Regions from separate parts of the Nocardioides pantholopis genome, predicted to be linked through region 2. Evidence: predicted binding sites of a transcription regulator. Region 2 holds the regulator's gene; the other holds the start of a gene.
The links. Region 2 encodes LexA, which represses DNA repair genes until DNA is damaged. Its sites were predicted from a motif close to TCGAACANNTGTTCGA; they were not measured.

Region 1: EBO35_RS16475 (alpha-ketoglutarate-dependent dioxygenase AlkB) is a predicted target of LexA. The motif match lies at 1,000-1,015, and genes of this name have one in related genera.

What each region holds. Positions count from the first base shown of each region.
Region 1 is NZ_CP033324.1:3,427,560-3,434,862, forward strand. It holds gene EBO35_RS16465 (ABC transporter permease) at 1-197, opposite strand, end outside; gene EBO35_RS16470 (ABC transporter ATP-binding protein) at 194-931, opposite strand; gene EBO35_RS16475 (alpha-ketoglutarate-dependent dioxygenase AlkB) at 1,036-1,653, shown strand; gene EBO35_RS16480 (LapA family protein) at 1,711-2,094, shown strand; gene EBO35_RS19565 (hypothetical protein) at 2,103-2,249, opposite strand; gene EBO35_RS16485 (SRPBCC family protein) at 2,300-3,037, opposite strand; gene EBO35_RS16490 (FAD binding domain-containing protein) at 3,037-3,891, opposite strand; gene EBO35_RS16495 (xanthine dehydrogenase family protein molybdopterin-binding subunit) at 3,888-6,368, opposite strand; gene EBO35_RS16500 ((2Fe-2S)-binding protein) at 6,365-6,850, opposite strand; gene EBO35_RS16505 (sigma-54-dependent transcriptional regulator family protein) at 7,180-7,303, opposite strand, start outside.
Region 2 is NZ_CP033324.1:631,325-638,627, forward strand. It holds gene EBO35_RS02965 (Gfo/Idh/MocA family protein) at 1-267, shown strand, start outside; gene EBO35_RS02970 (sugar phosphate isomerase/epimerase family protein) at 290-1,297, shown strand; gene EBO35_RS02975 (sugar phosphate isomerase/epimerase family protein) at 1,351-2,325, shown strand; gene EBO35_RS02980 (ATP-dependent DNA helicase) at 2,383-4,359, shown strand; gene lexA (transcriptional repressor LexA) at 4,424-5,146, opposite strand; gene EBO35_RS02990 (serine hydrolase) at 5,358-6,266, opposite strand; gene EBO35_RS02995 (hypothetical protein) at 6,263-6,967, opposite strand; partial or broken gene EBO35_RS20345 (helix-turn-helix domain-containing protein) at 6,983-7,159, opposite strand; gene EBO35_RS03000 (transglycosylase domain-containing protein) at 7,267-7,303, shown strand, end outside.

The sequences.
Region 1 (7,303 bases), 1.2 Mb from region 2:
TCCACGGTCTGGCCGCCGGTGGGGCGGACCACGACGTCCCCCACTGTCGCGTCGAACAGCGCGGTGAGGCTGCGGTTCAGGGTGTCGGAGAACATTAGCGACCCCGCCACGAACGCCACCCCGAGCACGATCGCGAACGTGCTCATCAGCAGGCGCAGCTTGCGCCCGAGCAGGCTCTTGAGCGCGGCGCGGATCACGCGGCACCCGGGTCGCTCATCCGGGCCAGGATCTCCAGCACCTGCTCGCGGGTCGGGTCGCGGACCTCGTCGACGATCCGGCCGTCGGCGAGGAAGACCACCCGGTCGGTGTACGCCGCCGCGATCGGATCGTGGGTGACCATCACGATGGTCTGCCCGTTGTCGGCGCTGCGCCGCAGCAGCTCGAGCACCTCGGCGCCCGAGCGGGAGTCGAGGTTGCCGGTGGGCTCGTCGGCGAAGACGATCCGCGGCCGGCTCACCAGCGCCCGGGCGACCGCGACCCGCTGCTGCTGGCCCCCGGAGAGCTGGTTGGGCTTGTGGTCGAGCCGGTCGCCGAGAGCGACCGTCTCGATGACGGCGTCGTACCACTCCGGGTCGGGCCGGCGGCCGGCGATCGACAGGGGCAGGAGGATGTTCTCCCGGGCGGTCAGCGTGGGCACCAGGTTGAAGGACTGGAAGACGAAGCCGATCTCGTCGCGGCGCAGCCGGGTCAGCGCCTTGTCCTTGAGCGTGCTCAGGTCCTGGTCCCCGATCAGGACCTGCCCCGAGTCCGCGGTGTCCAGCGCCGCGCAGCAGTGCATCAGCGTGGACTTGCCCGACCCGCTGGGCCCCATGACCGCCGTGAACTCGCGGGCTCCGATGTCGAGCGACACGTCGTCGAGGGCGCGCACCATCGCGTCACCGGTCCCGTAGGTCTTGGTCAGGGAGCGCACCCGCGCCGCAATCTGGCTCACGTGGACACGATGGCGCGTCGGGACCCGCGGCGCCACCGCGAACCGGCGGGCCTCACCCGAACGAGGGGTCGAACAGATGTTCGATACGGTGCTACCGTGGCTCCATGGACTTCCAGGGGATGCTCTTCGAGGCGCCGGCCTCGGGGCTGCGCACCTTCGCCGGGATCGAGCGTCGCGTGCTGACCCGCGGCGCCTGGGTCGACGTGCTGCGCAGCTGGGTGCCGCAGGCCGACGACGTCTTCGCGACCCTCGTGCGCGACGTGCCGTGGCGCGCCGAGCGGCGGGAGATGTACGACCGGGTCGTCGACGTGCCGCGGCTGCTGCACACCTACGGCCTGGGCGAGGCGCTGCCGCACGTCGTGCTCGAGGAGGCGCGCGACGCGCTCAGCGAGCACTACCTGCCCGAGCTCGGTGAGCCGTTCCGCACCGCCGGATGCTGCTACTACCGCGACGGCCGGGACAGCGTCGCCTGGCACGGCGACACGATCGGCCGCGGGCGCAGCGAGGACACCATGGTCGCGATCGTCTCCTTCGGCGATCCGCGGCGCCTCCAGCTGCGGCCCCGAGCCGGCGATGGCGAGTCGATCTCGATCGAGATGGGCCACGGCGACCTCGTGGTCATGGGCGGCTCCTGCCAGCGCACCTGGGAGCACGCCGTGCCGAAGGTCGCCTCCGCCGGACCGCGGATCTCGGTGCAGTTCCGACCGTTGAACGTGTTCTGAGGCCCGGCCCCGCGGGCGCTCGGGTGTGCCGGGACCTCCCGTCGGGCACCGGGAGCCATGAGTGAGCCCACCCCCACGACGCCCGGTCCGGCCAGCCCGGACCCGACGACGGAACCCACCGAGCCGACGACCGCGCCGGCTCCCGCACCCGCGGACCGGGCCTCACGCCGGGCCCGCCGCGAGGACGACCCGCTGCGCGGCTCCCGCACCAGCGGCGTCTGGTTCGGCGTCATCATCGCCGCGATCGTGCTCATCCTGTTGGTGATCTTCATCGTGCAGAACACCCAGTCGGTCCGGGTCTCCTACTTCGGCTGGGACGGCGAGGCGCCGCTCTCGGTGTCGCTGCTCGTCGCGGCGGTCGCCGGCATGGTGCTGGCGATCATCGCGGCGTCGCTGCGGATCCTGCAGCTGCGCCGCCGGGTCCGCCGCAACCGGAGCTGAGACCCGACTCAGACGTCCGGCTGAGAGGCCGGTCCCGCGTCCTGGTCCTCGTCCTCGGCAGGGGCCTCCTCCGCCGCGGCGCCGTCGGGCTGCGAGGCCGGCTCGGCGTCCTGGTCGTGGGTGCCGTCGGGGTTCTCGCCGGGCTGCTGGCTCATGGGTCCTCCTGGATCCGGTGGGACACCCCGGTGCCCCGCGAGCGGCCGCCCTAACGGCCCCGGCGGCGGCTCTGCGCACCCCGCCGGCGCCCGCGGTGCTCGCGGCGTCGGCGGCGCAGGAGCCATCCGGCCAGGAGCACGCCACCGAGGACCGCCGCCGCCCGGGCGCCGTACGCCCGGGCCAGGGCAGGTGCCGCGGCGGCCCCCAGGTCCAGGGTGTCGCTCTCGCGCCGGTGCGAGGCGGGGGCTGCCTCCTCCGCGACAGGCGGAACGGGTGGCGGGGCCGGCGGCCCCAGGTTGCCGGGCGGCGGCTCGACGGCCGGCTGCACCGCCGCCGCCGGCACCCCGCCGGAGAGCCGCTGCTCCAGGCAGGCCACGAACTGGCCCAGCAGCTTGTCCGAGACGTCCTGCATGACGCCCCGCCCGAACTGGGCGGGCTTCCCGGTCACGGCCAGGTCGGTGACCACCTCGACGTCGGTGCCCTTGCCGCCCGGTGTCATGGTGAGCGTGACGGTGGCACCGGCGGTGCCGTTGCCGCGCTTGTCCTTGCCGCGGGCCTCGACCACGAACCGGTGCTGGACCTCGTCCTTCTCCACGAACGTGCCGGAGCCGGTGTAGACGAGCGCGATCGGGCCCAGCTTGACCTTCACCGAGCCGGTGAACGTGTCGTCCTCCACCGAGGTGACCGTGGCACCCGGGAAGCACTCGGCGACCGCGGCGATGTCGTTGAAGTGCGCCCAGGTCACCGCGGGCGGCGTCGGGACCGAGAAGCGGTGCTGGAGGTCCATCAGGCCCCCGCGGCGGCCAGCACCGCCCGACGGGTGAGCACGCCCGCCAGGTGCCGGCGGTAGTCCGCCTCGCCGTTGAGGTCCGAGGGCGGGTCCGTGCCCTCCGCCGCCAGCTGCGCCGCCACGCGTACGGCGTCCTCGGTGGGCGGCTGCCCGGCCAGGGCATCCTCGACGGCGCGGGCCCGCAAAGGGGTCGACCCCATGTTGGTCAGCCCGACCCGCGCCTCGGCGATGACGCCGCCCTCGAGCCGCACGGTCGCGGCGACCGCGACGATCGGCCACTGGTGCGCGACCCGGACGAACTTCTCGTAGCGGGCGCCCCAGCCGGGATGCTTCGGCAGCCGGACCTCGGTGAGGATCTCGTCCTCGCCGATCGCGGTCTCGAACAGGCCGAGGAAGAAGTCCTCCGCCTGCACGGTCCGGGTGCCACCGGGACCGGCCACCACGAACTCGGCTCCGAGCGCCAGGGTCGGGGCGCCGAGGTCGCCGGCCGGGTCGGCGTGGGCCAGCGCGCCGCCGAAGGTGCCCCGGTGCCGGATCTGGGCGTCGGCCAGGTGCTCGACGGCCTTGGTGACGAGCCCGGCGTACTGGGCCACGAGCGGGTGCGAGCCGACGACGGAGTGCGGGGTCATCGCGCCGACGACGATCGAGTCGCCGTCGTCGCGGACGCCGCGCAGCCCCTCGATCCGGCGCAGGTCGATCACCAGCTCCGGGGCGTTGAGCCGCATCCGCAGCACCGGCAGCAGGCTCTGCCCGCCGGCCATGATCTTGGCCTCGTCACCGTGCTCGGTGAGTGCCGCGAGGGCCTCCTCGACAGTGGTCGGGGCCAGGTAGTCGAACGGGGCCGGGATCATGGGTGTCCTCCTCCGGACGTGCGGTCCACGGTGCCCTCCTGGCCCGTCGACGCGTCGAAGTGCGGGGCCGCGGCGCCTTCGGTGTCGCCGCCCGCTCCGCCCTCGTGGATCGCCCGCCAGACCCGCTCGGGCGTGCACGGCATCGCGACGTCGTGCACCCCGAGATGGCGCACGGCATCCACCACGGCGTTGACGACGGCGGGGGTCGACGCGATGGTGCCGGCCTCCCCGACGCCCTTGGTGCCGAGCGTGTTGGTCAGCGCCGGGGTCGTGGTGTGGTCGACAGCGAAGCTGATCGTGTCCGCTGCCGTCGGCAGCAGGTAGTCCACGAACGAGCCGGACACCAGCGTCCCGGACTCGTCGTGCACCGCTTCCTCCCACAGGGCCTGGGAGATGCCCTGGACCAGCCCGCCGTGCACCTGCCCGGAGACGATGAGCGGGTTGATGACGTTGCCGACGTCGTCGCAGCAGACGTAGGAGCGCATCCGCACCTGGCCGGTCTCGGTGTCGACCTCCATCGCGCACAGGTGGGTGCCGTGCGGGTAGTTGAAGTTCACCGGGTCGAAGGTGGCCTCGGAGTCGAGGCTCGGCTCGACGCCGTCGGGCAGGTCGTGGGCGGCGAACACCGCGGCGGCGATGTCGGTGATCGCCATCCCCTGGTCGGTGCCGCGCACGGCGAACCGGCCGCCGCGGAACTCCAGGTCGCCGGGCTCCGCCTCGAGCAGGTGCGCGGCGATCGGTCGGGCCCGCTCGATCACCTTGTCGGCGGCCCGGACCAGCGCCTCCCCACCCACGACGAGCGACCGGGACCCGTAGGTGTCCAGGCCCTTGTGCGCGACCTGGGTGTCGCCGTGCAGGACCTCGACGTTCTCGAACGGCACTCCGAGCCGGTCCGCGACGATCTGGCTGAACGCGGTCTCGTGCCCCTGGCCGTGCGCGCTCGCGCCGGTGACGACCTCGACGGTGCCCGTCGGCAGCATCCGCACGCTCGCGTGCTCCCAGCCGCCGGCGCCGTAGTCGAGCGAGCCGAGCACCCGCGACGGCGCGAGGCCGCACATCTCGGTGAAGGTCGAGACCCCGATGCCGAGCTGGACCGGGTCGCCGGCCTCGCGGCGCCGGCGCTGCTCGGCGCGCAGCTCGTCGTAGCCGAACATCTCGGTGGCCCGCGCCGTCGCGGCCTCGTAGTTGCCCGAGTCGTACTCCAGGCCCGCGACGGTGGTGAACGGGAACTCCTCGTGCCGGATCCAGTTCCGCTCCCGGATCTCCAGCGGGTCGACGCCGACCGCGGCGGCCAGCTCGTCCATCAGCCGCTCGATGGCGTACGTCGCCTCCGGGCGCCCGGCGCCGCGGTAGGCGTCGGTCCAGGTCTTGTTCGTCAGGACCGTCTGGGCCTCGAAGCGGTAGGCGGGGAACTTGTAGATCGCGTTGTACATGAACGCGCCGAGGACCGGCACGCCGCCGCCCACCAGCGAGACGTAGGCGCCGAGGTCGGCGAGCAGGTCGACGTGCAGGCCGGTGACCCGGCCGTCGCGGTCGGCGGCGAGGGTCAGGCGCTGCCACTGGTCGCGGCCGTGGTGGCCGGCCATCAGCGACTCGCTGCGGGTCTCGGTGTACTTGACCGGCCGGCCCAGCCGCCGGGCGACCGCGACGGTCAGCCACTCCTCCGGGGTGGTCTGCAGCTTGCCGCCGAAGCCGCCGCCGACGTCCGGCGCGATCACCCGCAGCTTCGACTCGGGGATGCCGGTCGTGGCGGCCAGCGCGTAGCGCAGGATGTGCGGGATCTGGGTCGCCGACCAGACGGTCAGCTGCTCCCCGGTCGGGTCGCACACGGTGGAGCGGGGCTCCATGAACGCCGGGATCAGCCGCTGCTGGCGGTACTCCCGCTCGATCACGATGCCGTCGGTGCGGGCCCGGGCGATCGCCTCCGCGACGTCGCCGCCGGTGCCGGCCTCCCCGGAGTCGAAGACCCAGTGGGCCGACCGGTTCGTGCCGAGGTCGGGGTGGGCCAGGACCCGGTCCGCGGCTGCCTCCTTGAGGTCCACGGCGGCCGGGAGCACGTCGTAGTCGACGTCGACGAGCTCGGCGGCGTCGCGGGCCTCCGCCGGGGTACGGGCGACGACCACCGCGACCACCTCCCCGGCGAACGCGACCCGGTCGATCGCGACCGGCAGGTGGGTCGGGGTCTTCTGGTCCGGCGTGATCGGCCAGGCGTTGATCAGCACACCCTGGGTCTCGGCGAGGTCCTGGCCGGTGAACACGTCGACGACGTTGGTGGCCGCCTTGGCCGCGGTCGTGTCGATGGCGGTGATCCGGGCGTGCGCGAACGGGCTGCGCACCAGCGCGACGTGCACCATCCCGGGCAGCGTGATGTTGTCGGTCCAGCGGGTGCGGCCGGTGATCAGCCGCTGGTCCTCCTTGCGGCGCCGGTCCCGGCCGATCTCCGGCTGGGTCTCGGGACGGGCCTCGGTCGCGGTCATGCCGAGGCCCCCGATCCCTCGGAGGCCGGTCCGGCCGCGTGCTGCACGGCCCGCACGATGTTGTGGTAGCCGGTGCAGCGGCACAGGTTGCCCTCGAGCCCGAGCCGGATCTCCTCCTCGCTCGGGTGCGGGTTCTCCTCGAGCAGCGCGACGCTCTGCATGATCATCCCCGGCGTGCAGTAGCCGCACTGGAGACCGTGGCACTCCCGGAACGCCTCCTGCACCGGGTGCAGGACCCCGTCGGTGGCCAGCCCCTCGATCGTGGTGACGCTGGCCCCGTCGGCCTGGACCGCCAGCACGTTGCAGGACTTCACGCTGGTGCCGTCCAGGTGCACCGTGCAGGCCCCGCAGTTGCTGGTGTCGCAGCCGACGACGGTGCCGGTCTTGCCGAGCCGCTCGCGCAGGTAGTGCACGAGCAGCATCCGGGGTTCGACGTCGTCGCTCACCTTCGAGCCGTCGACGGTGAGGCTGATCCGGGTCATGGGTCCCCCTTGCGCAGTGCCCAGGCTGTGATGGCGGTCACACGGTAGGTCCCGATGGTTGGTCGATGGTTGGGGGCGGACCGTCCACGCGCGAGGCACGAGCGCGGGGGCGCGGCCGTCCCGGTCGAGCAAGCGGCACGGCCGAGCCTGCGAGGGCGTGGCGCGCGTCGAGACGGCGGCAGTGCGGGTCTCGACACGCTCGGCGCCAGGGCGCCTCACGGCTCGACCACCAGGGCCAGGCGGGGCGCCTCACGGCTCGACCACCGATGCACCGGGGCGCCTCACGGCTCGACCACCGGAAGGCTGGATCACCGGAGGCCTGGGACGGGCTACCCCCGGGCGACGGCCAGGCGTCCCTTGAGCAGCGGGGCGGCGGGGTGCGGGCGGCCCGCGAGGACGGCCAGGCAGACCTCCAGCACCTCCGCGTCGTACGGCGCGTGCTCGCTGTAGCGG
Region 2 (7,303 bases):
GACGCCGAGGAGCCCGCCGAGACCGCCGGCTTCCGGCGGATCCTGGTCACCGAGGCCGCGCACCCCTACGTGGCGGCCTGGTGGCCGCCCGGCCACGGCCTGGGCTACGAGCACGCCTTCACCCACCAGGTCGTCGACCTGGTCCGGGCCCTCGGGGCGGGCGTCGACCCCGACCCGACGTTCGCCGACGGCCTCCAGGTCCAGCGCGTGCTCGCCGCCGTGGAGACCAGCTCCGACACCCGGCGCTGGCAGGAGATCCCGGCCTAGCGCCGGGCAGGAAGGAACCACGATGCCCCGCCCGATCACGCTGTTCACCGGCCAGTGGGCCGACCTGCCCTTCGACGAGGTGGCCCGGCTCGCCTCCGAGTGGGGGTACGACGGCCTGGAGATCGCCTGCTGGGGCGACCACCTCGACCCGTGGCTCGCCGCCGAGGACGACGGCTACGTGCGCGCGAAGCTCGACGTCCTGGAGAAGTACGGCCTGCGGGTCTTCGCGATCTCCAACCACCTCAAGGGCCAGGCGGTCTGCGACGACCCGATCGACGCCCGCCACCAGGCGATGCTGCCGGCCCGGATCTGGGGCGACGGCGACGCCGAGGGGGTGCGCCAGCGGGCGGCGGAGGAGATGCGGATGACGGCGCGGGCCGCGCAGCGGCTCGGGGTGGACACGGTCGTGGGGTTCACCGGCTCCTCGATCTGGAAGTACGTCGCGATGTTCCCGCCGGCGACCGAGGAGATGGTGGCCGCCGGGTACCGCGACTTCGCCGACCGGTGGCACCCGATCCTCGACGTCTTCGACGAGTGCGGCGTCCGGTTCGCCCACGAGGTGCACCCTTCGGAGATCGCCTACGACTACTGGACCACCCACGCGGCGATGGAGGCGATCGGGCACCGCCCGGCGTTCGGGCTGAACTGGGACCCCAGCCACTTCGTCTGGCAGGACCTGGACCCGGTCGGCTTCCTGTGGGACTTCCGGGACCGGATCTACCACGTCGACTGCAAGGACGCGAAGCGCCAGACCGGCAACGGCCGCAACGGGCGGCTGGGCTCGCACCTGCCGTGGGCCGATCCGCGCCGGGGCTGGGACTTCGTCTCCACCGGCCACGGCGACGTGCCCTGGGAGCAGTGCTTCCGGATGCTGAACACGATCGGCTACGCCGGCCCGATCTCCGTGGAGTGGGAGGACGCCGGCATGGACCGGCTGGTCGGCGCCCCCGAGGCGCTCGCGCTGGTGCGCCGCCTCGCCTTCGACGCCCCCGCGGCGGCCTTCGACGCGGCGTTCGCCACCGACGACTGACCCACCGCCCGGGCCGCCCGGCCCGGGGGACCACTGCGGGAAGGACGAGGATCATGTGCTTCGGTCACGACGGCGAGGGCGCGCTGCGCCGGTCACTGGAGGAGAAGGGCGCGAGCCGGCGGACGCTGTTCCGCGGGGCGGCGCTGGGAGCGGCGGGCGTGGCAGCGGTCGGGTCGGGGCTGGTGCAGCCGGCCGCCGCCGGCGACCGGCACCCCGGACCGGACCGGCACGGCCAGCACGGGCGGCGCCGCGGCGTACCCCACGACCGGGTCAGCATCCAGCTCTACACGCTGCGCGCCGCCCTCGGCGGGGACCCGGGCTTCGACGTGGTGCTGGAGCGGCTCGCCCAGTACGGCTACGAGCGGGTGGAGCTGGCCGGCTACTACGGCCGCACGGCCGCCGCGCTGCGGGACTTCCTCGACGGGCTCGGGATCCGGGCGACGTCGAGCCACGACGGCATCAGCGCGGACCGCACCGCGCTGCGGACCAAGCTGGAGAACGCCGTGACGCTCGGGCAGCGCTACGTCGTCGTGCCCTACCTCGCGTCGAGCAGCCTGGCCGACTGGCAGCGCTGGGCCGACCAGATGAACGCGGAGGCGCAGCTGGCCAGGCGGTACGGCCTGCGCTACGGCTACCACAACCACGCCCACGAGTTCACGACCGACCTGGGCGGCGGCGTGACGCCGTGGGAGGTGCTCACCGAGCGGCTCGACCCGCGCCTGGTCCACCTCGAGGTCGACCTGTACTGGGCCTACACCGGCGGCGTCGGGGTGGGGGCGGCGGACCCGGACCGGTTCGCGATCGACGTGGTCCGGCAGGCCCCGCAGCGGGTGCTCCAGTTCCACGTCAAGGACCGCGACGCCGCGACCGGCGACATGGCCGACCTCGGGACCGGGGTCATCGACTTCCCGCGGATCTTCGGGGCGCACCGGGTCGAGGAGTACATCGTCGAGAACGACACCCCCGACGTCACGCCGCTCACCAGCGCCGCCGTCGGGCACCTCTACCTCGACCACGTGCGCTGGTGATCACTCCCCTGTGAGTCCGGGCGGCCGGCGGGGGGTGGTCACGGTTAGGGTTCTGCGGTGCCTGAGACCCCCCGTGTGACCGAGCTGCTCGCCACCGCGGTCTCCGCGCTGGGCGGCCAGGAGCGGGCCGGCCAGGTCCAGATGGCCCAGGAGGTCGCGGCGGCGATGGCCGACGAGCGGCACCTGCTGGTCCAGGCCGGCACCGGCACCGGCAAGTCCCTGGGCTACCTCGTCCCGAGCCTGCTGCACGGGGAGCGGGTCGTCGTCGCGACGGCCACGCTCGCCCTGCAGCACCAGCTGGTCGAGCGCGACCTGCCCCGGCTCACCGAGGCGCTAGCCGGGCACCGCGGCGTCGACACGTCGTACGCCGTGCTCAAGGGCCGCTCCAACTACGCCTGCCTGCACCGCGTCCGCGAGGGCGTCCCCGACGACCAGGGCGCGCTGGTGCAGATGCCCGAGGGCTCGATGGGCGCGAAGATCCTCGAGCTGCGCGCCTGGGCGGAGAAGGAGGCCGAGGACGCCGGCAGCGGCGAGCGCGACAACGCGCCGCGCCACACCGACCGGGAGTGGCGCCAGGTCAGCGTCAACCACCGCGAGTGCCTCGGCGCGGCCAAGTGCCCCTTCGGCCAGGAGTGCTTCGCCGAGCTGGCCAAGGAGAAGGCGCACCGCTCGCACCTGGTCGTCACCAACCACTCGCTGCTGGCCATCGACGCCATCGAGGGCGTGCCGATGATCCCCGACTACGACGTCGTGGTCATCGACGAGGCCCACGAGCTGACCGCCCGGGTCACCCAGGCCGCCACCGACGAGCTGTGGGCAGCGGAGGTCGAGCGGGCCGCGCGGCGCTCCCAGCGCCACGTCGACGGCAGCGAGGCCGACGACCTCGCCGACGCCGCGGACGCCCTGCGCGCCGCGGTCGCCGAGGGGCGCCCGGGTCGGTTCGAGACCATCCCGGCCGATCTCCACGACGCGCTGGTGCTGGTCCGCGACGCCGCGCGCGCCTGCATCTCGGCGTACCCCAAGGGCGACAAGGACGGCGACCCCGACCCCGGCCGCACCCAGGCCCGCGGCTCCGTGCAGGAGGTCTTCACGACCGCCGAGCGGATGGCGGCCGCCTCCGAGCACGACGTGCTGTGGCTCAACGAGGGCACCGAGCGGATGCCGCCGCGGCTGTGTGTGGCGCCGCTGCAGGTGTGGGGGCAGATGCGCGACAAGCTGCTCACCGAGAAGACAGTCGTGTTCACCTCCGCGACCCTGATGCTCGGCGGCGACTTCAGCTCGGTCGCCACGAGCGTGGGTCTGAAGCCGTCCGAGCGGGTCCTCGACGGCGGCACCCCGAGCGGGGAGGGCCTGCACTGGCGGGGCATCGACGTCGGATCGCCGTTCGACTACGGCCAGCAGGGCATCCTCTACGTCGCCCGGCACCTGCCGCCGCCGGGTCGCGACGGTCTCGGTGCGGCCCAGCTCGACGAGATCGCCGAGCTCATCGACGCCGCCGACGGCCGGACCCTGGGGCTGTTCTCCTCCCGCCGGGCGGCCGAGGCTGCCGCTGAGGCGATCCGCGAGCGGCTGCCGCACCTGACCACGCTCGCGCAGGGCGACGCCCAGCTGCCCGAGCTGGCCCGGCAGTTCGTGGAGGACCCGCACACCTGCCTGTTCGGCACGCTCTCGCTGTGGCAGGGGCTCGACGTCCCCGGCGACACCTGCCAGCTCGTGCTCATCGACCGGATCCCGTTCCCGCGCCCCGACGACCCGCTGATGTCGGCGCGCCAGAAGGCCGCCGACAAGGCCGGCGGCAACGGCTTCATGCAGGTCGCCGCCACTCACGCGGCCCTGCTGATGGCGCAGGGCGCCGGCCGCCTGATCCGCACCACCACCGACCGCGGGGTCGTGGCGGTGCTCGACCCGCGCCTGGCCACCGCCCGGTACGGCGGCTTCCTCAAGGCCAGCCTGCCGACGATGTGGACCACCAGCGACCCGGCGATCGTGCGCCAGGCGCTGCAGCGCCTGAGCGCGACCGCGAAGACGGGCTGAGCCGCACGCACGAGCGCCCCCGCCCGGCCGGAGCCGGAACGGGGGCGCGTTAGGTGCGCGAGGGTCAGAGGCTGCGCAGCACCGCGGTGACCTTGCCGAGGATGGTCGCGTGGGTGCCGTCGATCGGCTGGTACGCCTCGTTGTGGGGGAGCAGCCAGACCTGGCCGTCCTTGCGCTGGAAGGTCTTCACGGTGGCCTCGCCGTCGATCATCGCGGCCACGATCTCGCCGTTCTCGCAGGTGGGCTGCTGGCGGATCACGACGTAGTCGCCGTTGCAGATGGCCGCGTCGACCATCGAGTCGCCGGAGACCTCGAGCAGGAAGAGCTGGCCGTCGCCGACGAGCTGGCGGGGCAGCGGGAAGACGTCCTCGACCCGCTCCTCGGCCAGGATCGGGCCGCCGGCGGCGATCCGGCCCACGACGGGGACGTAGGTGGCCTCCGGCCGGGTGTCGCCGACGCCGGTCTCGTCCACGCCGCTGTCGTCGGCCGAGGACATCGCCCGGCGCGCCGCCATCACCTCGGGGAGGAAGACCTCGAGGGCGCGGGGACGGTTCGGGTCGCGCTTGAGGTAGCCCTTCTCCTCGAGCACCTTCAGCTGGTGGGCCACGCTGGAGGAGCTGGTCAGGCCCACGGCGTTGCCGATCTCGCGCATGCTCGGCGGATAGCCGCGCTTCTCGATGCAGTCCTTGATGTGGGCCAGCACCCGCTGCTGGCGCGGAGTCAGGCCGGTGGCGTCGGCGGGCCCGTCGGGGAGCTCGGCGACCGTGTCGCTCTTCTTCCTGGTCATGTGTGCCTTCCCGCAGTGCGTGCCGCGCCCGGGCCACCCGGGTGCGTGTGCCCACGCTAGCCCCGGAGGGCCGCGGGTTCAAACATCTGTTCGAACCGCGTGTCGCGGCCACCCCCCTGCAGCGCGACCCGGCACGCGACGCGCGTGGCCGGGTCCGAACGGCGAAAGCGTCGCCACCGACCGTCCGACCCAAGCGCCGCCCCCAGGACGGTCAGTGACGAAGATGGTCGCGCAGCCGACGGGCGACCCGAGCCATGGTCGCCTCGGCGACGTGCTGGATCCCCGCGGAGACCCGGGAGGCCGTCAGTGCCGCCACGGCGTAGCGGTCGCCGTCGGCGTGCTCGACCACGCCGATCTCATGGCGGTGGTTGAGCAGCGTCCCGGTCTTCGACGACCAGGTGGTCGCGTCGGAAGCGAAGTCGGGCCAGAGTCGCTGTCGCGCCACGACGTGCTGCCCCATGAGCTCGCGGACTCGCGCGGAGACCTCAGGGACGACGGGGCCCGGCGTGGTCCACAGCACCTCGAGCAGGTCGACGCAGGCACGAGCAGTGCCGGAATTGGCGCGGGCGCTGTCCAGCTGGCGCACGCGGTGGCCGCCGCTCGGCGTTCCGCCGTGCGCTGCCAGCGTCTGCGCGAGCTGCGGTGTCTGCACCAAGGCCTCGGCAGGCGTCTCGGTGAGGTCGGAGAGTCGATGACGCAGGGTCAGGTCCGTGATCCCTAGCCCACGGACGTAGTGCGTCACGTGCGCGGGACTCACCAGGTCGAAGAGTGCATCAGCGGCCACGTTGTCGCTCAGGCACGTGCTGAGGTAGACGACGTCTGCGAGCGCGATGGTGGCCGGAAACCGGAACCGGGTGAGCCCCGCCGGTCCGATCTCGCGACTTCCTCGCCCAGCCAGGCGCAGCTGCCTTCCCTCACTCAGCTCGCCCGAGGCAACCCGGTCGAGCACGGCTGCGGCCAACGGCACCTTGACCAACGACGCGAGCGGCACCACGGCGTCGGGATCGATCCCGATCTCCTCCCCGGAGTCGAGATCGCGCACCAGGAACCAGCCGGTGAGGCCGGCGGCGTCCAATTCGGCCCTGAGATCGCGCAGCAGCCGTACGGTGCCCGAGGTCATGGTCGCCCCCCGGGCTGGCTCCCTAGGCCGACGCCCAGCGCTGCAGCGAGCTGGGTGCCGATCGCAGCGCGCAGTCGGGCGGAGTCGCTGGCCATCGCACAGGTCAAGGCATATCCCCGCGTCAGAGGGGGATGCGCCAGTGGCGACCAGGCCAGGTCAAGGCGCCGCGCTTCGTGCTCGGACAGCACGACCAGATCCGTGGAGGCGAGGACGCTCGCCAGCGCAGCTGCCAATGACGTCGTCACCGAGATCTGAGCGACACCGAGCCCGGCGGACTCCGCAGCCGCGAAGAGGGGGTCGCGCAGGTGGGGCACGTCGTCCTCGGGCAGCAGGTGGACGTGCGCAGCCTCGCTGGCCGGGCTCCGGCCGGAGGGTCGTAGCTGGTCGAGGTGGACGCGACCCGGACGGGGAAGGGCGCCGGCCAGTCCGAGCGTCACCGTCCAGTCGCCGTCCGCGCCCGGGACTGCCGCCACCTGGGCCTCCACGCGCCCGCGGGTCAGCAGATCGGCCCGCACCCGCGGCTCGGCCTCGGTGAGCACCAGCTGCATTCCCGCGTCCCTGCTGGCGAGCTCGACAGCGGCCAGCTCTCGTACGTCGCACCCGGTGGGCACGGCCAGGTGGAGTGACCGCAGGCCAGCCTCCTCGACCTCGAGCAGGAGCGTCTCGGAGGCGCGGACCACCTGCCGAGCGGGTTCGAGCACGCGGTGGCCCGCGAGCGTCAGCGCTGGCGACCGGCCCGACCGGTCGAGGAGAGAGACCCCGAGGTGGCGCTCCAGTGCTGCGATGCGGCGGCTCGCCCCGGGCTGGGACATTCCGACGGCAGCTGCCCCCCGGGTGAAGCTGCCTCGCTCCGCAACGCTCACGAACGCCTCGCAGGCTGCCACCAGGTTCATGGGACCCAGTATGCGCAAACCGCATCGGAATGCACCTGTGAGGCTTGGACAGCATGAGGAGGGGATCGGACTGTGGACCCGTGGACAACGAACACGAGGCAGCGTCCGTGGCGAGCGCGGCGGTTCGCTCCAGCTACGCGAGCC